One region of the Nocardia sp. NBC_01499 genome, then DNA from elsewhere that is predicted to be linked to it. Evidence: riboswitches for the same ligand, from Rfam matches in the RefSeq annotation. Region 1 holds a riboswitch; each other region holds the start of a gene.
The links. A riboswitch is a leader RNA that binds a small molecule or an ion and turns the genes downstream of it on or off. The one in region 1 is predicted to bind S-adenosylmethionine.
Positions count from the first base shown of each region.

Region 1 (7,551 bases):
GGCGATCGCGGCGATCAGGAAGTAGGAGAAGGTGTGATCGAGGCGCTTGCGCGGGTCGCTGTAGATGCCGCGCGAATCGGCGACGGCCGCGGTGAGGAACGGGTCGAAGTGCTCGAGCACGACGGCCCGCTGGAATCCGATGACCGCGGTCGGCGCGGTCCAGACCTTCCAGCTCGGCGAATCGGGGCCGAAGAACCCGTAGTCGTCCCGGCGCAGGGTGGTCGGATCGAAGTGCATCACGTGCTCCTTTGCGGTGATCGCCCCGGCACCGGGGTTGAATACAACGCAACCGTAGCAATTGCGTGCAGTGAATACAACGGTTGCGTAGCATTTGTGATCGGAAGGATTCGGGATCGAGGCCGGGATGCTGTCAGGATGGACCGCATGGAGGTGAGACGGCAGTGACCACATCGCGCGCCGCGGCGGACCGGCCGCGTCGGCGCTACGCACCGCGCCTGCCGCCGGAGCAGCGCAGGGCCCAGCTGCTCGATGCTGCCTTCGCGGTGCTGAGCCGGGTGGAACTGCACGAGCTGAGCATGGAGGCGGTCGCCCAGGAGGCTGGCGTCGGCAAGCCGGTGCTCTACACCGTCTTCAAGACTCGCGCCGAACTCGTTGCGGCACTGCTGGAACGGGAGCGCGAGCGCGGCCTCGAACAGGTCGCCGAGACCCTGCCGACCGACCTGATGGGCGCCGACCCGGTCGTCGCCGCCTCGGCCACCGTCGAGGCGTTCGTCGGTGTGGCACTGGAGAATCCGACCCGCTGGCGACTGATCCTGGCCGGGCCGGGCAACGCCCCCGACGAATACCGTGAGGCGCTGCGCAAATCCCGCGCGGGCATCTTCGACCAGGCCGAAGCGCTGGTCCGCGTCGGCACCGCACTCGAACCCCGTTGGGCCGGAGTGGATTCCGGTCTGCTCACCAACTCGCTACTGCAGGTCGCGGAGATGCTCGGCCGCCTAGCCGTCAGCGAACCCGACGAATACCCCCGCGAACGCCTCCAGGGATTCGTCCACGCCATCGTCCAACTACTGGTCGGCGCCCCCACCTCCGACTAACCGCGAAAAGTGCTGCGCTCGAGGTGGATTCAGCGGATGGGCTGACGGCTCTGCTGGGCCAATCGCATGGTTTCGGTCAGCAGCTTGGATACCGCCGCGGCTTCGGTGAGGAACCCGTCGTGCCCGTCGCGCGAGTGCACGATCTCCAGTCCGTCGCAGCCAGGTAATCCCTCGGCGAGTTCCTGCTGCGTGCGCAGCGGGTACAGCCGGTCGGAGTCGACGCCGCCGACGACGCACGGCACCGGCGTCGCGGCCAAGGCCGCCCGCACCCCACCGCGGCCGCGGCCGATGTCGTGCCGGTTCATCGCCTCGGTGAGCAGCACATAGGTGGCCGGATCGAAACGCCCGCAGAGCTTGTCGGCCTGATGGTCCAGGTAGCTCTGCACCGCGTACCGGCCGCCGCGCCACGGATCCTCGGCGCCCTGCGCGCTGTTCTCGTACCGGTGGTCGAGCTCGTCCTCGGTGCGATAGGTCAGGTGCGCGATGCGCCGGGCGATGCCCATGCCCGTCATCGGCGCGCGGTCGGTGTCGTGATAGTCGCCGCCCTGCCAGTCCGGATCGGCCTTGATCGCCGCGATCTGGGTGGTCTGCGTGCCGATCTGGTCCGCGGTGGCGCGGGCGCCGACGGCGAGCACCAGCGCGGCGCCGACCCGGTCCGGCGCGCCGACCATCCACTCCAGCACCCGCATGCCGCCCATCGACCCGCCGACAACGGCGGCGAGCCGCTCGATGCCGAGCCGGTCGATCAGCGCCGCCTCGGCGGCCACCTGGTCTCGGATGGAGATCTCCGGAAACCGTGCGCCCCAAGGCTTTCCGTCCGGTGCCAGCGTCGAGGGCCCGGTGCTGCCCTGGCAGCCGCCGAGCACGTTCGTCGCGATCACACACCACTCGTCGGTGTCGAGCGGACAGCCGGGGCCGACCATGCCGTCCCACCAGCCGGGCAGCTGATGGATGTCGTCCGGGTGGCCGACCACGTGCGAGTCGCCGGTCAGTGCGTGCTCGACCAGCACGACGTTGTCCAGCGTGGGGGAGAGCTCACCCCAGCGCTGCACCGCGAGGTGCACCTGCGGAATGACCGCGCCGCTCTCCAGCTTCACGTCTCCGATGGCGATGATGCCGAGCCGCCCGTCCGAGGGTGGCAGGGCCACCCCGGACGAACGGGCGAAACTCGGTTCGGTACTCAATGTCACGTCGCCGCCGCCGCGAAACCGGCCCGCAGATCGGCAAGGATGTCGTCGATGCCCTCGATCCCCACGGCCAAGCGGACCAGGCCCGGAGTGACACCCGCGAGCAGTTGCTCGCCGGGCGTCAGCTGCGAATGTGTGGTCGACGCGGGGTGAATCACGAGAGAGCGCACATCTCCGATGTTAGCCACATGGCTGTGCAGGGCTAATCCGTCCACGAACTTCTTGCCCGCATCGACACCGCCGCGCAGCTCGAAGGAAACGATCGCGCCAGGGCCCTTGGGCGCCAGCTGGTTGGCGCGTTCGTACCACGGCGACGACGGCAGACCCGCGTAGATGACCTTCGTGACCTCCGGCTGGGTGCCGAGGAAGTCGGCCACCGCCTTGGCGTTGGCGACGTGCCGCTCGACCCGCAGGCTCAGCGTCTCGATGCCCTGGCTGATCAGGAACGCGTTGAACGGCGAGATCGCCGCGCCGAGGTCGCGCAGCAGTTGCACGCGCGCCTTGAGCGCGAAGGCGGGCGCGCCGAGGTCGGCGAATACCGCGCCGTGGTAGCTCGGGTCCGGGGTGGTGAAGCCGGGGAAGCGCGACTGTCCCTTCGCGTCGGTCACCGTCCAGTCGAAGTTGCCGCCGTCGACGATTACGCCCGCCACCGCGGCGCCGTGCCCGCCGAGGTACTTGGTCGCCGAGTGCACGACGATGTCGGCGCCGTGCGCCAGCGGCTGGATCAGGTACGGGGTGGCGACCGTGTTGTCCACGATCAGCGGCAGCCCGGCCGCGTGCGCGATGGCGGCGATGCCGGGAATGTCGAAGATGGCGCTGCTCGGGTTGGCGATGGTCTCGCCGTAGAACGCCTTGGTGTTCGGCCGGATCGCGGCCCGCCACTCGTCCAGGTTGTCGGGGTCGCCGACGAAGGACACCTCGATGCCGAGCTTGGGCAGCGTGTAGTGGAAGAGGTTGTAGGTGCCGCCGTAGAGGTGCGGGCTCGACACGATGTGATCGCCGGACGCGGCCAGGTTCAGGATCGCGTACGTCTCCGCGGCCTGTCCGGAGGCGAGCAGCAGTGCGGCGACACCGCCTTCGAGCGCGGCGACGCGCTGCTCGACCACGTCCTGGGTCGGGTTCATGATCCGGGTGTAGATGTTGCCCGGCTCGGCGAGCCCGAACAGCGCGGCGGCGTGATCGGTGTCGCGGAAGGCGTACGAGGTGGTCTGGTATATGGGCAGGGCACGGGCACCGGTGGTGCCGTCGGGTGCCTGTCCCGCGTGCACCTGCTTGGTCTCGAAGGACCACTGCGCGGTGGGATCGACATCGGCCGCGGGCACGGTGGAATCACTCATGAGCTTTGCTCCAAAGGAAAAGGTTGTTCGCCAGAACTACAAGGGTTATCGGGATATGGGCGAAGGACAACAACACATTTCGGGAACCTCCTGAAAGCGCGCTTGCTCTCGACCTTCGAGAGCCCGGTCATCACCCGGAGCACCCCACCGCTGCTGGAGGGTTGCCGTCCAGCAAGCCGGGGCTTCGCGCTGGCACTCATGACCTGAGGGCATCATAACCGGCCGTCGCGCGACGGCCGAAACCTATCGGCGAACTCAGTCCGACGCGCTGGTCCGCGCGCCGCCGCAGACGCGACGGAACTCGTCGAACGCCGCGGTGAAAGAGTTCCGGCCCGCCGCGGCCGCGGCGCGCAGATCGTCATAGTCGAACATGCTCTCGCCGCACTCCATCGCGAGATGGCCGATGAGCTGCCAGGTGCCGAGGATCAGCCGCACCGGGAGCGCGCAGGGTGTGGTGTCGAGTCGTTCGGCGACCGCCGCGGCGATCGCCCTGTTCTTGCTGTCGGCGTGTTCGAGGCTGCGCGCGCTCACCGAGGGACTGCTGCGCACGATCCGCTGCATCTGCTGGAACTGCCGGAACGAGATGGGGCCGCCCGCTGGTTCGTGCACGGCTCGGTCGATCACGTGCAGAAACGCCTTGCGCAGCGATTCCAGTTCGTTGCCGTCGACCGGGAGTTGGCGCAGCGCCTCCGCCACGGCCTGGCCGAAGTCCTGGACCGGGCCGAGGACGATGTCCTCTTTGCTGTCGAAGTACCGGTTGATCGTGCGCGGCGAGACGTCGGCGGCGTTGGCGATCTGCTCGACCGTCGTCGCGTCGAAACCCTGTGTGTCGCACAGGCTCAGCCCGACCTCGATGATCCGCAACCTGGTCTGCTGCTTCTTGCGTTCGCGCAGGCCGGGATTGGCGTTCGGCGCGGCGCTCGCAGGAGTTTCCGCTGCGGCACTCGCGCCCGTCGGCGTCGGTGACTCGAGCATGTGCACACCCTATCGCAACCTAGTGTTTTCGTGTCCGTAACCGTCAAATGTCGCATCACGACATTTTTCTCTTGACGACAAATGTCGGCTAGTGACAGGATAGCCACGCACTTCCTACGATGAGGAGACGACGTGACCGAGACTGCGACAGCAGTAGAAGTTCCGGTAAGAAAGGGCAGTTCGGCACGCTGGTTCGCACTCGGCGTGATCGCGTTGGCCCAGCTCATGGTGGTTCTGGACGCCACCATCGTGACCATCTCGCTGCCATTCGCCCAGCAGGATCTCGGCATCAGCGATGGCAACAAGCAATGGATGCTCACCGCTTACACGCTGATCTTCGGCGGCCTGCTGCTGCTCGGTGGTCGGCTGGCCGACTACCTGGGCCGACGCAGGATGTTCATCATCGGCCTGGTCGGTTTCGCCGCCGCGTCGGCACTTGCCGGTCTCGCGCAGAACGGCGCGGAGATGTTCGCCGGGCGCGCGCTGCAGGGCGCGTTCGCGGCGTTGCTCGCGCCCGCGGCGCTGTCGCTGCTGTCGGTGACCTTCACCGAGGCCCGCGAACGGGCCACCGCGTTCGGCGTGTTCGCCGGCATCTCGGCCGGTGGCGCCGCGCTCGGCCTGATCGCCGGTGGCGCGCTCACCGAGTACGCGTCGTGGCGCTGGTGCCTGCTGGTGAACACCCCGATCGCGCTGCTCGCCCTGCTCGGCGCGCTGGCGTGGGTGGTCAAGGACGTGCCGACGCCGCGCACCGGCGGCTACGACGTGCCCGGCGCGGTCACCGTGACGCTCGGCCTGATCGCGATCGTGTACGGCTTCAGCCGCGCCGCCGAGGACGGCTGGCTGTCCGGCAGCACCCTCGGCCTGCTCGTCGCCGGTGCCGCGCTGCTGATCGCCTTCGTCGTCATCGAACGTCGCTCGGCCAATCCGCTACTGCCGCTGCATATTCCGGGTGAGATCAACCGTGGCGGCGCGTTCCTCGCCGCGCTGCTTGTGCCGATCGCCATGTTCGCGATGTTCCTGTTCCTCAGCTACTACTTCCAGATCACCCTCGGTTACTCGTCGCTGAAGGCGGGCTTCGCGTTCCTGCCTTTCCCGGCCGGTATCGCGATCTCCGCGGGTATCACCAGCGCGCTGCTGCCCAAGCTCGGCCCGCGCCCGCTGATGGTGGCCGGTGCGGTGCTCGGCGTGCTCGGCCTGCTGTGGCTGGCTCAGCTCGGCTTCGGCGACAGTTACGCGTCGAGCGTGCTGCCCGCGCAGGTGCTGATCGCGCTCGGCATGGGCCCGCTGTTCGTCGGCATGCAGACCGTCGCGCTGCACCAGGTCGAGGAGGCGGATTCCGGCGTGGCCAGTGCGCTGCTCAACGCGGCGCAGCAGGTCGGTGGCGCGGTCGGCACGGCTTTGCTGACGACCATCTCGGTGCAGACGGCCAAGTCCTATGCGGAGAGCCATGCCACGATCGACAACCTGATCGCCCGCGCCTCGATCCACAGCTACGACGTGGCGTTCTACGTCGGCGCCGGGTTCTTCCTTGCCGCCGTCCCGGTGATCGCGCTGATGATCAGGGACCGGCCGGAGAACCTGATCGAGGGTTCCGAGGACGGGGCGCGCCCGGTGCACGTCGGAGTCTGATCTCGAAGTAGTACCCCTCGGTCCGCGTATCGCCAGCTCGGCGGTGCGCGGACCGAGGTCGTTGCGGGCGGCGACCTGCGAATTGCGCAAATGACCTACCAGTCAGTAAGTTCGTGGGGTTTCTCACTCGGGGGGCTGCCCGCACACCACGATCATCGGCAGCAGTACGCTTGTCTTGTTTGACCACTCGTCTCGCGGACAACGCGGGGCATATACGTTGTCTGTTGGAACAGCTGGGGTCCGCTCACAAGCGTGTTCACCTGGCCGTGCAATGAGGGCACCATCCTAGGAGGACACGAAGATCCATGTCCAAAATCAAGGTTGAAGGTACCGTCGTCGAACTCGACGGCGACGAGATGACCCGGATCATCTGGCAGTTCATCAAGGACAAGCTGATCCACCCGTACCTCGATGTGAATCTCGAGTACTACGACCTGGGCATCGAGTATCGGGACAAGACAGACGACCAGGTCACCGTCGACGCGGCCGAGGCGATCAAGCGCCACGGTGTCGGCGTCAAGTGCGCCACCATCACGCCGGACGAGGCGCGCGTCGAGGAATTCGGCCTGAAGAAGATGTGGCGCTCGCCCAACGGCACCATCCGCAACATTCTCGGTGGCACCATTTTCCGCGCGCCGATCATCATCTCCAACGTCCCGCGCCTGGTGCCCGGCTGGACCAAGCCGATCATCATCGGCAGGCACGCGTTCGGCGACCAGTACCGCGCCACCGACTTCAAGGTGTATCAGGCCGGTTCGGTCACCATCACTTTCACGCCGGAGGACGGCAGCGAGCCGATCCAGCACGAGGTCGTGAAGATGCCCGAGGACGGCGGCGTCGTCATGGGCATGTACAACTTCAAGGCTTCGATCATCGATTTCGCGCGGGCCTCGTTCAATTACGGCCTGCAGCAGAACTACCCGGTGTATCTGTCCACCAAGAACACCATCCTCAAGGCCTACGACGGCATGTTCAAGGACACGTTCCAGGACGTGTTCGATGCCGAGTTCAAGACCCAGTTCGACGCGGCGGGCCTGACCTACGAGCACCGCCTGATCGACGACATGGTCGCCTCCTCCATGAAGTGGGAGGGCGGCTACGTCTGGGCCTGCAAGAACTACGACGGTGACGTGCAGTCCGACACCGTGGCGCAGGGCTTCGGCTCGCTCGGCCTGATGACGTCGGTGCTGCTGACCCCGGACGGCAAGACCTGTGAGGCGGAGGCCGCGCACGGCACCGTCACCAGGCACTACCGCCAGCACCAGCAGGGCAAGCCGACCTCTACCAACCCGATCGCGTCGATCTTCGCCTGGACGCGCGGGCTCGAGCACCGAGGCAAGCTCGACAACACCCCCGAGGTCATCGGCT
Region 1 covers NZ_CP109426.1:4,305,425-4,312,975, reverse strand. Annotated here, with positions in the region: gene OG203_RS19925 (oxygenase MpaB family protein) at 1-237, opposite strand, end outside; gene OG203_RS19920 (TetR/AcrR family transcriptional regulator) at 402-1,055, shown strand; gene OG203_RS19915 (homoserine O-acetyltransferase) at 1,085-2,203, opposite strand; gene OG203_RS19910 (bifunctional o-acetylhomoserine/o-acetylserine sulfhydrylase) at 2,242-3,579, opposite strand; SAM riboswitch class IV at 3,673-3,783, opposite strand; gene OG203_RS19905 (TetR family transcriptional regulator) at 3,835-4,554, opposite strand; gene OG203_RS19900 (MFS transporter) at 4,687-6,183, shown strand; gene OG203_RS19895 (NADP-dependent isocitrate dehydrogenase) at 6,489-7,551, shown strand, end outside.

Region 2 (7,551 bases), 720 kb from region 1:
CGTTTGCTCGTCCAAACCCTATACCTTTGCTTGCATCAATCAATTAGTTGCGCGATGCAAGTATGCGGACGAGCTTGCCACTGGGGCAAGCGATATACAGAGCTTTACTTGCCCTTGAACTCCGGTGCCCGCTTCTCGAACACCGCTTGGAGCGCCTCGGCGAGGTCTTGCGACGGCAGGAACGCGGCGTTCCACGCGGACACGTAGCGCAGCCCCGCGGCCACCTCGTCCTTGTTCCGCTGATCCAGCACGTCCTTCACACCCTGCACCACCAGCGGCGGGTTCGTGGCGATTTCGCGTGCGGTGGCGTGTGCCGCGTCCAGTACCGCGTCCTGATCGGCGAAAACATCGTTGACCAGGCCGATCTTTTCCGCCCGCGCCGCGTCGATGTCCTTGGCGGTGTAGGCGAGCTCGCGCAGGTGACCCTCGCCGATGATGGCGGGCAGCCGGTGCAGTGAGCCGATGTCGGCGACGATGGCGACCTTCGCCTCGCGCAGGCTGAACTTCGCGTCCGCGCTCGCGTAGCGGATGTCGGCGGCGGCGATCAGGTCGAGCCCGCCGCCGATGCACCAGCCGGAGATCGCGGCGACCACCGGCTTGCGGCTGTCCGCCACCGCGGTCACCGCCGCCTGCATCTTGCGGACCTCGATCAGGAACTCGGTGCGCGGCGCGGCCTGCGCCTTGTCGGCCATCAGCGGGCCGAACGTGCCGCTCATCGCGGGCAGATCGAGGCCGTAGGAGAAGTGCTTGCCCGAACCGGTGAGCACGATCGCGCGCACCTCGGGATCGGCGTCGAGCGCCTGGAAGATCTCCGGCAGTTCACGCCAGAAATCCGGGCCCATCGCGTTGCCCTTGCCTGGACCCGTCAGCGTCACCTGCGCGACGTGATCCTTCGTTTCTACGGTAAAAGCCTGCCAGTCAGTCATTCTTACAGCGTATCGAGCAAGTGACAGACCGAAACTCTGCATCCGGAAATCGGCGGTAAACACCAGGTGGTGCCGTCGAAGCACACTCAGCCACCACAGCGCGAGTTTTGCGAGCGCCGTTCGTGGCCCGTCTCGCGTCCGAGTGGTCGAAGCGCATGCGCCGAAGGCGCGAGTCTCGACCGCTCGGACGCGAGACACCCGGGGCCACGAACACGCCGCGGCCACGCGGCCAACAACACATGTAAACCCTGCGCAAAATCGGTGCGGCGCACTAGGTCCCACCTCGCTGTTGAGCGGATCATGGAGGCGAGTCAGCAAACCTCAATCACCTATTTGGAGGCCATCATGCTGATGCATCAAGGAATCGGCCTCGACCGGTTCAACGAAATCTCCCGGGCCCGTGCGATACACGCGCTCTTCTCCTGTTGTTGCAATGTCACCTGGGCCGCCAAGCTCGCCGATGCCAGGCCCTATCCGGATCGGGACGCCCTGCTGGCCAAGGCCGATGTCGAGTTGCTCGCGCTGTCCCAGCGGGATCTCGATGCGGCGCTCGAAGTAGTTGTGCACGAACATGTCTCGGGCGGCAGCGTGACCGAGCTCGCGCGGATCACGCGTGCGCGTATAGCGCTGATGCTCGGACCGAGCGAGGGGTATCCGGAATACTGACGCATTCACGAAGTAGCCCGGCGCACCATCCGCAATCGCTCTACTCTGGTGGCATGCGCAGGTCGACATTGCCACCGATCGCCTGCCGAGTCGCGGACACCCTCATCGCCCGAGGCCATCACGGTGTCATCGTGACCCAGCCGGCACCAACCCCCACCGTCGCCGATGCCGCGCGAACGCTCGGCGTCGAGGTGGGCGCCATCACCAGCGCGCTGGTGTTCCTGTTGGACGAGGATCCGGTGCTGCTGCTGGTTTCCGGCGCGCACGAGGTAGATCTAGAGTCCACCGGAAAGCGCCTGGAGGGAACGCTCACCCGGGCACCGGTCGACATGGTGCGCGAGGTGACCGGACAACCGATCGGCGGCGTCGCACCGGTAGGCCACCCCACCAACCTCCCCACCTGGGTAGACACCGCCCTGTCCCAGCACCGCGAGGTATGGGCCGCAGGCGGCCACCCGAACACCGTGTTCCGCACCTCTTTTCACGAACTGGTCCGCATCACCGCAGGCCTCCCCATAGATATCGACTGACTGCCAGTTCCGTGCCAGCTGATCTTTTGCCCACTGATCTCGCCAGCACATGGGTAACTCACCGGGCACGGGCCAACTCCCCCACCCCAATCCCGCCGGTCGCCAACGCCACCCTCCCCGCACCTAGATCTGGCCTGAATACCCGGAGAGGCGGGGGAGCGTAGTTTTGGACGGGTGACCGAAGCAGAACGGCCCGCCACGGATTTCCAGATCCCCGACGATCTGAGCGGGATCACCGCCGAGCAGTTCCGCGCCTCGATGCGCCACTATCCCGCTGGCGTCACCGTCGTCACGCTGAATTCACCGAAGGGTCCGATCGGTTTCACCGCGACCTCCTTCGCGTCCCTGTCGCTGGCGCCGCCGCTCGTCTCCTTCAATATCGCGCACACCTCGTCCAGCCTCACCGCGCTGCTCGACGCCGACTCCGTCGTCATCCATTTCCTCGGCGAACACCAGCACGAACTGGCCCAGCGCTTCGCCCGCACCGCCGAGGACCGCTTCACCGACCGCTCCCTGTGGACCACCCTCGACACCGGCGAACCGGTCCTGCACGGCACCCCCATCTGGCTCCGCGCCACCATCCACCAACTGATCCCCCTCGGCGACCACACTCTCGTCGTCGGCCTGGTAACCCGAGTCCACGACAACACCAACGAATCCCCCTCCGCCGCCCCCCTCCTCTACTACAACGGCCGCTACCACCGTCCAACCAAACTCGGCGACTGAAAGTACGCGGCCGCTAGCCGACGAGGCAGGGGGCGGCGCCGGTGGGGGCCTGCGAGGTGAAGGGGCGGGTTTCGGGGGCGGGGTTCCAGAGGCCCTGGGTGGTGGCGTAGTTCCAGGATGGGCCGGTGTGCACGAGGGTGGCGATGGCTTGGATGAGACGGTCCACGTCGGCGGGGGTGGTGCCGAGGCCGACGCTGGCGCGCAGGGCTCCGTCGAGGTCGAGGCGGGCGAGCAGCGGGTGGGCGCAGAAGCGGCCGTCGCGGACGCCGATGCCGTGCTCGGCGGAGAGGTAGGCGGCGACGTGGCCGGGGACGAAACCGTCCAGGGTGAAGGCGACGATGCCGACGGTGTCGGGGGCGTCGGTCCAGATGCGCAGCAGGTTGACGCCGGGGATGGCGGCGAGGCCGTCGCGCAGCCGGTCGGCGAGCTGATGTTCGTTGGCCGCGAGGGTTTCGGCGTCGATCTCACAGAGGGCATCACAGGCGGCGGCGAGCGCGGCGGCGCCGAGCACGTTGGGCGAACCGCCCTCGTGTCGCTGCGGGGCCGGTGCCCATTCGGCGCCGGTGGTGGTGACCTCGCGGACCGCGCCGCCACCGGCGAGGTAGGGCTCGGCGTTGTCGAGCCAGTCGCGGCGGCCGACGAGCACGCCGGCGCCGAACGGCGCGTACAGCTTGTGGCCGGAGAACGCGAGGTAGTCGATGCCGGTGTCGCGCAGGCTGATTCGCCGGTGCGGCGCGAGCTGTGCGGCATCGACGATGATGCGGGCGCCGCACTGGTGAGCGATGGTGGCAAGGCGTTCGAGCGGCAGCACCTCGCCGGTGACATTGGAGGCGCCGGTCACCGCGAGCAGCGCGGCCGGCTTGCTGCACAGCTCGGCGACCAGCCGTCCGATGGTCTCCTCGACGGTGGCCGCGGCCTGCACAACGCGACGGCCGTGCCTGGTCCACGGCAGGAAGTTGGCGTGATGCTCGATGTCGAGCACCACGGTGTCGCCGGGCACGCAGGACGCGAGCAGGTTCAGCGAGTCGGTGGTGTTGCGGGTGAACACCACCACTTGATCGTCGGCCGCGTCGAGGAACCGGCTCACCGAACCGCGGGCGGCCTCGTAGCACTCGGTGGAGATCCGCGAGGCGTAACCGGCACCGCGGTGCACGCTCGCGTAGAACGGCAGCAGCTGCTGCACCCGGTCGGTGACCTGGGCCAATGCCGGTGCGCTCGCGGCATAGTCGAAGTTGGCGTAGGTGGTCGTCCCGCCCTGAACGAGCGGCACCTGGAGGTCGTCACCGGAAACCCGGGCGAGGGGGGCACAGTTCTGAGCAACCACAGCAGTCATCACGAAAATCCCGTCGACTCTGGGACTCGTCATCAGAAGATTCATCGAGTCCGCGCTTGCCGCACCCGGTCGGGCGTCGGCCTGGTCGTCACCCGGAGCACCCCACCGCGGAGGAGGGTTGCCGACCAGCAAGCCGGGGCTGAACGCTGGTACTCATGACCTGACCCGAGATTGGCAGATCCGCCCCCGAGCTGTCAACTGTTTCTGATCTCCAAGGCCATCGGCGCCGCGTGTCCGGACTGCCGTGTCCGTTCGCTCGGCATTCACCGCGGCTGTCGTCTCCGCGGCCTGATCGATCCGGTCCGAAACGCCCTGAGCTGCAAGATCACCGGGCCGATGAGGGGAATCACATCGGCGCGCACAGCGACCTTCTGGCGAACTCGCCCGGTAACCCGCCCACCAGGCATTGCTTCGGCGCGCCCGACGGAAATCGCCACGACCTGCAACAACCCCGCCCGCGGCCAGGGAACCTGGAACAGCGCCGGTGAACAACAAACGTCGACAACCCCGAGTACCGTGGACAACTGGTCACCGTGGTGTTTGCCCACTGGTAACCCAGCTATGACACAAACAACACCAGGGAAGTGCGAGGCAGGTCGAATGGGAGGTGGGCAGGGCGTCATGCTCCAGCCACAGGTTGATGTGACGGTTGATCCCCTATTACGGACCGCGCACACGCCACCGGCCCGGACCCTCGTCGACATCCTGACCGCGACCGCGCTGACCCATCCCGACGCACCCGCCATCGACGACGGCGACGTGGTGCTCAGCTACCTCGAGCTCGTCGTCGAGATCGAGAAGACCTTGGCCAGGCTCGCCACCGCGGGCGTGCGACCCGGCGACCGGGTCGGCGTGCGGATGCCGTCGGGTTCTCGCCAGCTCTACCTGACCATCCTCGCCGTCCTGTACTCCGGCGCCGCCTATGTGCCGGTCGACGCCGACGACCCGGACGAGCGGGCCCAGCTGGTCTTCGGCGAGGCGCAGGTCACCGCGATCGTGACGGCGGCTGGCATCGCGACCACAGCGGCGGGAATCCGTGCGGCCGAAGACAATCCGGCCGACGCGCGAACCAGCACCCTGCCGACCCCCGCCGACGACGCCTGGATCATCTTCACCTCCGGCTCCACCGGAACGCCGAAAGGTGTTGCGGTGACCCATCGCAACGCCGCCGCGTTCGTTGACGCCGAGGCCAGGCTCTTCCTGCCGGACGCCCCGATCGGCCCAGGCGACCGTGTGCTCGCCGGACTCTCGGTCGCCTTCGACGCCTCCTGCGAGGAAATGTGGCTGGCCTGGCGCAACGGCGCCTGCCTCGTGCCTGCCCCGCGCGACCTGGTCCGCACCGGCGCCGATCTCGGCCCGTGGCTGGTTCGCCGGGAAATCAGCATCGTCTCGACCGTGCCGACACTGGCCGCGACCTGGCCCGCCGAGGCGCTGGACGCGGTCCGGCTGTTGATCTTCGGCGGCGAGGCCGTTCCGCCCGAACTCGCGGAACGTCTTGCCGGCAACGGCGATACGGATCGCGAGGTCTGGAATACCTACGGCCCCACCGAGGCAACAGTGGTCGCCTGCACCGCGCTGCTCGACGGCACGTGGCCCATCCGGATCGGGCTGCCGCTCGACGGCTGGGACCTCGTCGTCATCGACGCGGCCGGAAACCCGGTCGGCGAGGGCGAATCCGGCGAGCTGGTGATCGGCGGCGTCGGCCTGGCCCGCTACCTCGATCCCGCGAAGGACGCCGAGAAGTACGCGCCGCTGCCCTCGGTCGGCTGGGAGCGCGCCTACCGCAGCGGCGACCTGGTCCGCAACGACAGCGCGGGTCTGGTCTTCCTCGGCCGTGCCGACGACCAGATCAAGCTCGGCGGCCGCCGCATCGAACTCGGCGAGATCGACAACGCGCTGCAACACCTGCCAGGCGTCACCGGCGCCGCCGCCGCGATCCGAACGACCAAGGCGGGCAACAAGATCCTGGTCGGCTACCTCACCGGAACCGGCCCCGATTTCGACAGCAAGGCGGCCAGAGCCCAACTCGCCGAACAACTTCCGGCGCCGCTGGTCCCCCGGCTCGCGGTGGTCGACGAACTGCCGACCCGCACCTCGGGCAAGGTCGACCGCAACGCGCTGCCCTGGCCGCTGCCGAACAACACCGATGACGACGACAGCGATCTGACCGGCACCGCGCAATGGGTTGCCGGACTGTGGGATTCGGTGCTCGGCGGCGAGGTCACCGACCTCGACGCCGACTTCTTCGACCTTGGCGGCGGCTCGCTGGCGGCGGCCCAGATGGTCACCGCGCTGCGCGCGCGTTATCCACAGATCACCGTCGCCGACCTCTACGACCACCCCCGCCTCGGCGCACTGGTGGAACTGCTGGAACAGAGCACACCGGCCGTCGCCGTCGAGGAGCGCGTGGTGCGCCCGACACCGCGGCCCGCCCAGTGGGCGCAGGTGCTCGCCACCATTCCACTCACCACACTCACCGGCCTGCAGTGGCTCACCTGGCTTGCCATCGTCGGCAATATCGCGGCCTGGTCCGGCTCGCTGCCGTGGCTGCCGCAGCTGTCCTGGTGGTGGACGCTGGTGGCGTTCCTGCTCTTCATCTCGCCCCCAGGCCGGATGGGGATCTGCGTTGTCGGCGCTCGACTGCTGCTGCGCGGCGTCGAACCCGGTCGATACCCGCGCGGCGGCTCGGTGCACCTGCGGCTGTGGGCCGCGGTGCGCCTGTCCGAGGCGAGCGGTGCCGAAAACCTCTCGGGCGCACCGTGGATGGTGCCGTTCGCGCGTGCGCTCGGCGCCAAGATCGGCAAGGGCGTCGACCTGCACACCCTCCCGCCGGTGACCGGCATGCTCGAACTGGGCGACGGCTGCAGCGTTGAACCCGAGGTCGATCTGTCCGGCTACTGGATCGACGGCGACGTCGTGCACCTCGGCCCGATCGCCATCGGACCGGGTGCGGTGGTCGGCGCCAGATCGATCCTGCTGCCCGGCACCAGAATCGGTAAGAACGCCGAGATCTCGCCGGGCTCCGCGGTATCCGGCAAGGTCAAGGCCGAGCAGGAGTGGGCGGGCTCGCCTGCCGCGAAAATCGGTAAAGCACATCATCGCTGGCCGGGGCACACGCCCGATCGCGCGGCACACTGGGTGGCGATCTTCGGCATCACCTCGATGGCGTTGGCCGCGGTACCCATCCTCGGCATCGGCGCCGGTGGCCTCTTCATCGCCTGGTTCATCCGCGACACCCGCACCCTCGCGGGCGGTTTGGGCCGCGCCTTCGCGATCCTGCCGGTCGCGACGCTGCTCAGCCTCGCGGTGTACGCGGCGATCACCATCATCCTGGTACGACTGCTCAGCTTCCGGTTGCGCGAGGGCTATC
Region 2 covers NZ_CP109426.1:5,025,196-5,032,746, forward strand. Annotated here, with positions in the region: gene OG203_RS22955 (MarR family winged helix-turn-helix transcriptional regulator) at 1-15, opposite strand, end outside; gene OG203_RS22960 (crotonase/enoyl-CoA hydratase family protein) at 105-926, opposite strand; gene OG203_RS22965 (2-oxo-4-hydroxy-4-carboxy-5-ureidoimidazoline decarboxylase) at 1,272-1,592, shown strand; gene OG203_RS22970 (YbaK/EbsC family protein) at 1,646-2,122, shown strand; gene OG203_RS22975 (flavin reductase family protein) at 2,297-2,848, shown strand; gene OG203_RS22980 (aminotransferase class V-fold PLP-dependent enzyme) at 2,862-4,181, opposite strand; SAM riboswitch class IV at 4,229-4,342, opposite strand; gene OG203_RS22985 (Pls/PosA family non-ribosomal peptide synthetase) at 4,803-7,551, shown strand, end outside.
Region 2: another riboswitch for S-adenosylmethionine. It lies ahead of OG203_RS22980 (aminotransferase class V-fold PLP-dependent enzyme); the one in region 1 lies ahead of OG203_RS19910 (bifunctional o-acetylhomoserine/o-acetylserine sulfhydrylase).

Region 3 (7,551 bases), 1.8 Mb from region 1:
GGCCATCGACCAAGCCGAACAGGATCTCGCCAGCTACAAGCAGCGGAATCAACCGACGGCGGCGGAGCTGCAACAGCTCACGGAGAAAGCGTCGAGTGGGGAATTGGGTGCGGATATGCAGGCGGCGGCCGGTTTAGTATCGAGTGGCGCGGAGACGTGGATGGGCCTCTTCTCCGGTGTGTCGGCGTATTCACATTTGCTGGAGAGTCATGTAAACCGAATGGTCGCGGAACATAGCGGTGCGATACAGGCATCGATAGCAGGTGATGGGAGTTTTCATCCGCTCCCCGATGATCTCTACAAGTAGCGGTCAGCGGATTCCCCAGAAAGCTGCCATCAGCAGGACATCGGCGATGATCACCCCGATAATGACAAGCCATTGCCGACCAAGTGACCAGCGACGTTTCAACGCTACGGCGACAAGGGCAATTCCGATTACTCCGGCAACGATATAGCCGACCATCCATGCCGGGCTGCCCGACGTCGCACCGATTACGATAACGATGATCGAGAAGAATACGGTTCCGACAAACAACTGATCACGCAGGAACCCTTCAGCAAAGGCGATCGATACCCAGCCGACGAGGCGGGCGAGCGCGCCCTTGGACCTTTCCGGCTTCGCCGTATTGTCGAACGTGTCGGCCTGGCGGTACGCCGCACGAAACAACGGCCCGTCCTCGGCGTCACCACTCATGGTCCGATGGTAGCCCTCATCGCCTACACGCACTCTTGAATGGAAAGCTGGAATGTTCCAGTTGATCATGGAATACCTTGTGAAACAGCATCTTCCGCACCGGCGTCACGCGAATGAATCTTCGCGCGAACGAAACCGGCTACCTGCCAGTCGTTTCCGAACACCCTCCGTCGTGCACCGACTCACTCGATACGACACAATCCCAGCAGCGCGACATTCGGGCGAGCGTCCGGTGCGGCAGTGCGGTGAGGTGGAAGTCATGCGAGAACCCAACGAGGCCTGGTCATGAGTGGTGCGGGTGAGGTAGTCGTCGGCCTGGTTATCCTCGTCGGCCTGCTCGGCATCATCGTCCCGATCCTGCCCGGCGTCATCCTGATCTTCGGCGCAATCGCGGTCTGGGCCTTCATGACCGGCGGCAGCACCGCCTGGATCGTCTTCGCCATCAGCACCGCCCTGCTCGTCATCTCCGGCGTCATCAAATACACCTGGCCCGGCCGGAAGATGAAGGACGCGGGCGTCGCCAACCGCTCCCTCATCCTCGGCGCGGTCCTCGGCATCATCGGCTTCTTCGTCATCCCCGTGGTAGGCCTGCTCGTAGGCTTCGTCCTCGGCGTCTACCTCGCCGAACTCCACCGCCTCCGCATCGGCCGCCAAGCCTGGCAATCGACCGTCCACGCCCTCAAAGGCGTAGGCCTGTCCATGCTCATCGAACTCCTCGGCGCCCTACTCGCCACCGGCGTCTGGCTGATCGGCGCGATCGCCACCTAGCCCACTCGACCGCTATTCGATGATCGGCAGCGGGATGGTATCCGCCGCTTCGAGTTTGGGGAGACTGTCGCGGCGGATGGGCAGGGTTGGTTGTTCGGTGGTGTACAGGGGGAGTGTGGGGGCCGGGTCGGCGGGCAGCGGGCGGACCCGGGCGGGGAGCCGATAGAACGCGCGGGCGTTGTCCTCCAGGACGGCGAACATATCGGTGCCGACCACGTCGCAGAGGAGGTCGACATCGGAATCCTGGAAGGGGCGGCCCGCGCGGGTGCCGGGTAGGTCGGTGCCGAACATCAGGGCTTCCGGGTTGACCGCGTGGATGCGTCGCAGGGTGTCGGGAACGTTCAACGCGACCCGCCCGAAACCCGTCGCCTTCACCTTCGCCCCCCGATCGACCAGGTCGAGCAGGTACGGCAGGCCCTCGTCGGACATGCCGAGGTGATCGATCGCGAAGACCGGAAGCTTGGAGATGACCGGTTGCAGCGAGGCGAGCATCTGACCGTCGATGTACACCTCGACATGCCAACCGACGAGTTCATGGGCGCGCAGGGCCTGCAGTGTCATGCCGGTGATGTCGGCGGCGGCGCGTTTGAGGTTGAACCGCAGGCCGCGCACGCCGATCCGGTCCAGTTCGATGATCTCGTCGTCGGTGGCGTCAAGGTCGAGCCGGGTGACCCCGACCCAGCCCTCGCCCAGCTCGGCGAGGGCCGCCTTCAGATACGTCTGGTCGGTGCTCTGGAAGGACCCGCTGACCACGGCTCCGCCGCCGACATCGAAGCGCGACATGCGCTTTCGATAGTCGGCGATGGTGAATGAGCCGGGCAGGTAGCCCTCGTTCTCGAACCGCGGGAACCGCGGATCGAAGATGTGGAGATGGGCATCGAACACCTGTACAGAATGCCTCAGTGCGAGTCTTTCCGCTGTCGCGGACCTAACAGCGAGTCGGCCTAGACCTTGTGCGGCTCGCTGGCCCGCAGCATGTCTTCGCGCTCGACGACCTTGACGCGCTCACGGCCCTCCGGCTCGCCCAGCGAGCGCTCGTGCGCGTCGAGGCGGTACCAGCCCTGCCAGGTGGTGAACGGGATGCCCTTGCTCTCCAGGAACTCGGTGACGGCGTCCAGCTCCGGCTGCGCGGCCGGGGTGAAGTTCGCGCTGTCGTCGAGCAGGCAGGCGACGGTCTCGTTGGCGTCGCCCTTGGTGTGGCCGATGAGGCCGACCGGGCCGCGCTTGATCCAGCCGGTGACGTAGGTGGCCGGGACGTAGCGGTCGGCGCCGTCGGCGTTCTCGTCGCCGATCACCCGGCCCGCCTCGTTGGGCACGGTGCCGGCCTGGTCGTCGAACGGCAGGTTGGTCAGGTTCTGCGACAGGTAGCCGACGGCGCGGTAGACCGCCTGCACGTCCCATTCCTTGAAGGTGCCGGTGCCCTTGACGTTGCCGGTGCCGTCGAGCTGGGTGCGCTCGGTGCGCAGGCCGACGACCTTGCCGTCGTCGCCGATGATCTCGGCGGGCGACTCGAAGAAGTGCAGGAACAGCTTGTGCGGGCGGTTGCCGACGTCGCGAATCGCCCACTGCTCCAGCGTGTTCGCGATCATGTCGACCTGCTTGGAGTGGCGGCGCGCGGCCTCGGAGCCCTCGTCGTAGTCGATGTCCTCGGGATCGACGATGACCTCGATGGTCGGCGAATGATCCAGTTCGCGCAGCTCCAGCGGGGTGAACTTGGCCTGCGCCGGGCCGCGGCGGCCGAACACGTGCACCTCGAGCGCCTTGTTGGCCTTGAGGCCCGCGTAGACGTTCGGCGGGATCTCGGTCGGCAGCAGCTCGTCGCCGGTCTTGGCGAGCACGCGGGCCACGTCGAGCGCGACATTGCCGACGCCGAGCACGGCGACCTTCTCCGCGTCGAGCGGCCAGGTGCGCGGCACGTCCGGGTGGCCGTCGTACCAGGACACGAAGTCCGCGGCGCCGTAGGAACCGTCGAGGCCGATGCCGGGGATGCCGAGCGCGCGGTCGGCGTTGGCGCCGGTGGAGAAGATGACCGCGTCGTAGAACGTGCGCAGATCATCGAGGGTGATGTCGGTGCCGTAGTCGATGTTGCCCAGCAGGCGCACCTGCGGCTTGTCAAGGACCTTGTGCAGGGCGGTGATGATGCCCTTGATGCGCGGATGGTCCGGCGCGACGCCGTAGCGGATCAGCCCGAACGGCGCGGGCATGCGCTCGAACAGGTCGATGCTCACCTCGGCGTCGGATTTCATCAACGCGTCGGCGGCGTAGATCCCGGCCGGTCCGGCGCCCACGATGGCGATGCGGAGCGGGCGGTTAGCTGCACTCTGTTCGGTCATCTTTTACGCGCACCCTTTTGGTCGAGAAACAAATACGGCGTACTCCTTAGCCTAGGCTAAGTTACGCGCTGACTGGTTGCACCTGACGATGCGGACACTGGAGTTGTCGGCTCGTGGCCACCCCAGCCGCGGCTATGACAGCAGGCCGCAGTCTTGCGATTCTATCGGTGACGGGGACGGTAGGCCCCGGTGCGGTGCGTGAACTGAATGGATGCCACGCGACCCGTTCGCTGGGTTCACCGGAACGGGTGTCGTTAATCCCGGCGTGGCGCAGTCGACTTCGCTCACCGCGCGGGGGCGGGCGCCGGATACCGCCGCCGACCAGGGATCATCGTCCTATGAGTGAGCAGCAGTCAGCCGCGGAAGACGAAGTCATCCAGGTCGATCAGACCGACAAGCGCTCCGTGGCACCGTTCATCGCGGCCGCCGTCGTCGCGGTGCTCGTGCTCGCCGGGATCATCATCGGCGGGCTGATGTCGCCCGCTGAGAAAAATGTCACAGAAGCGGACAAGATCGCCGCCGCGGTACGCGACTTCGTCGAGGGGTCCAACAAGACCGATTCGGTGCCCCCACCAGGCGCGGGCTGCCCCGGCTTCGACCCGAAACGGTCACCGCTGGCCGGGCGGTCCGGCGGCGGAAAGACCGTGGAAATCACCAAACTCGTCGATCCGAGCGTCGATGGCGACCGCGCGAAGGCGACGGTCACCACCAAGGTCGACGGCGACGAGGCGACCGCGACCTGGAATTTGACCCGATCCGGGGACAAATGGCTGGTCTGTAATTGAGCATTCTCATACCGTGAGCAGCCGTTTGACAGGGTGACCCTGATCAAGGCAATCTCAGCAGAAGGTCATGAGAACCAGTGTCAAGCCCCGGCAATACTGGTCGGCAACCCTCCTCCGCGGTGGGGTGCTCCGGGTGACGACCTGGCCGCGCGTCAAACCTGTGCGCGGCAAGTGCGGATTCTAGGAGGGTCCAGATGAGTTATGCCGGTGACATCACCCCGCAGCAGGCCTGGGAACTGTTGCGGGACAATCCCGAAGCCGTCCTGGTCGACGTGCGCACCGAGGCCGAATGGAAGTTCGTCGGCGTGCCGGACACCAGTTCGATCGAGCGCCCGACGGTGCTGATCGAGTGGGTCGATTCGACCGGGACGCGCAATGGCGAGTTCACCGAACAGCTGGTCACGGCGCTCGACGGACACGATCCGGCGGCCCCGGTGATCTTCCTGTGCCGCTCGGGGCAGCGCTCCATCGGCGCGGCGATCGCCTCGACGCAGGCCGGGTTCGGCACCTCGTACAACGTGCTGGAGGGCTTCGAAGGCCCGGTCGACGCGGACGGACATCGCGGCGGCAGCGGCTGGCGTGCCCTCGGATTGCCTTGGCGGCAGTCATGAGTAGCTGCTGTTCGGTCGACGCGTTGTCGCGGAGCTCTGTCGGGAGGCAGTCGTGATCACCGGTGGTGCGTTCGACAAGCCGCTGCCCGAGGGCGTCGGCCCCGCGACCCTGGGTGTGCGAGGTGGGTTGCGCCGCTCCGGTTTCGAGGAAACCTCCGAGGCGCTGTACCTGACCTCGGGCTTCGTCTACGAGAGCGCCGAGGCCGCCGAGGCCGCGTTCACCGGCGACGTCGAGCATTTCGTCTACTCCCGCTACGGCAACCCGACGGTCGCCATGTTCGAGGAGCGGATGCGGCTGCTCGACGGCGCCGAGGCGTGTTTCGCGACCGCGAGCGGAATGTCCGCGGTATTCACCGCTTTGGGCGCGCTGCTCGGCGCCGGTGATCGACTTGTGGCCGCGCGCAGCCTGTTCGGGTCCTGCTTCGTGGTGTGCAACGAGATCCTGCCGCGCTGGGGCATCGAGACAGTCTTCGTCGACGGCGAGGATCTGGACCAGTGGGAAGCGGCGCTGTCGGTGCCCACTCAGGCGGTGTTCTTCGAGACACCGGCGAACCCCATGCAGACCCTCGTCGACGTGCGCCGGGTTACCGAGCTCGCACATGCCGCGGGCGCGAAGGTGGTGCTGGACAACGTCTTTGCCACTCCGCTGCTGCAGCGTGGTTTCGACCTTGGCGCCGACGTTGTCGTCTACTCGGGCACCAAGCACATCGACGGCCAGGGCCGGGTGCTCGGCGGCGCCATCCTCGGCGCGAAGGACTACATCGACGGTCCGGTGAAAACGCTGATGCGCCATACCGGTCCGGCGCTGAGCCCGTTCAACGCGTGGACGCTGCTCAAGGGTTTGGAGACAATGCCGCTGCGCGTGCGACATTCGACCGAATCCGCACTGCGCATCGCCCGCTTCCTGGAGACCAACAAGGCCGTCAGCTGGGTGAAATACCCCTTCCTGGAATCACATCCGCAACACGACCTTGCCACCAGCCAGATGAGCGCGGGCGGCACCGTCGTCACCTTCGAGCTGAACGCTCCCGCGCACGAGGCCAAGAAGCGCGCCTTCGAAGTCCTCAACCGCCTACGCATCGTCGACATCTCCAACAACCTCGGCGACGCCAAATCCCTGATCACCCACCCCGCCACCACAACACACCGCGCGATGGGCCCCGAAGGCCGAGCCACCATCGGCCTCTCCGACGGCGTAGTCCGCATCTCCGTCGGGCTGGAGGACGTAGCGGACCTCCTCGCCGACCTCGACCACGCTCTGAGCTAGCAACGACAAAGGCTCCACACGGTGCACACGTGTGGAGCCTTTGTCGTTGGATCAGGCCAGCGCGCGGAGGCGGGGGGCCAGGTCGCGCTGGAAGAGGTCGAGGAAGCGGCGTTGGTCGTGGCCGGGGGCGTGGAAGACGAGGTGGTTGAGGCCTGCGTCGAGGTAAGGCTTGATGAGGTCGACGGTCTGGTCGGGGTCGCTGGCGACGATCCAGCGCTTGGCGATCTGCTCGATCGGGAGGGCGTCGGCGGCGGCCTCCATTTCGATCGGGTCGGTGATGCTGTGCTTCTGTTCCGGGGTGAGGCTCAGGGGAGCCCAGAAGCGGGTGTTCTCCAGTGCCAGTTCGGGATCGGTGTCGTAGGAGATCTTGATCTCGATCATCCGGTCGATGTCATCGACGGTGCGTCCTGCCTTGGCGGCGCCCTCGGCGACGGCGGGCATCAGCTTCTCGGTGTAGAGGTCCATGCCCTTGCCCGAGGTGCAGATGAAGCCGTCACCCGCGCGGCCCGCGTAGCGCGCGACCAGCGGCCCGCCCGCGGCGACGTAGATCGGGATACCACCCTTGGGCACGTCGTAGATGGACGCGCCGACGGTGTTGTAGTACTCGCCTGCGAAGTCCACCCGGTCGCCGGTCCACAGCGCGCGCATCAGCTCGACCGACTCGCGCAGCCGCGCGAAACGCTCCTTGAACTCCGGCCATTCGCCCTTGTACCCGGTGGCGATCTCGTTGAGCGCCTCACCGGAGCCGACACCGAGCATGATCCGGTCGGGGTACAGACAACCCATGGTGGCGAAGGCCTGCGCGATCACCGCCGGGTTGTATCGGAAGGTCGGCGTGAGCACCGAGGTACCGAGCTGGATCCGCTTGGTGCGCTCGCCGACCGCGGCCATCCAGGCCAGCGAGAACGGCGCGTGCCCGCCCTTGTGCCGCCACGGCTGGAAGTGGTCGCTCACCGTGGCACTGTCGAGGCCGTGTTCCTCGGCGAGCACCGCGATCTCCACCAGTTCGCGCGGCCCGAACTGTTCCGCCGACGCCTTGTATCCGAGCTTGAGCTCACCCATGTGCGCCACTCCTGTCGCTTCGCTGCACACC
Region 3 covers NZ_CP109426.1:6,058,056-6,065,606, forward strand. Annotated here, with positions in the region: gene OG203_RS27700 (hypothetical protein) at 1-307, shown strand, start outside; gene OG203_RS27705 (hypothetical protein) at 311-694, opposite strand; gene OG203_RS27710 (DUF456 domain-containing protein) at 980-1,462, shown strand; gene OG203_RS27715 (amidohydrolase family protein) at 1,475-2,347, opposite strand; gene OG203_RS27720 (FAD-dependent oxidoreductase) at 2,407-3,795, opposite strand; gene OG203_RS27725 (hypothetical protein) at 4,134-4,580, shown strand; SAM riboswitch class IV at 4,644-4,760, shown strand; gene OG203_RS27730 (rhodanese-like domain-containing protein) at 4,775-5,191, shown strand; gene OG203_RS27735 (O-succinylhomoserine sulfhydrylase) at 5,244-6,458, shown strand; gene fgd (glucose-6-phosphate dehydrogenase (coenzyme-F420)) at 6,510-7,520, opposite strand.
Region 3: another riboswitch for S-adenosylmethionine. It lies ahead of OG203_RS27730 (rhodanese-like domain-containing protein); the one in region 1 lies ahead of OG203_RS19910 (bifunctional o-acetylhomoserine/o-acetylserine sulfhydrylase).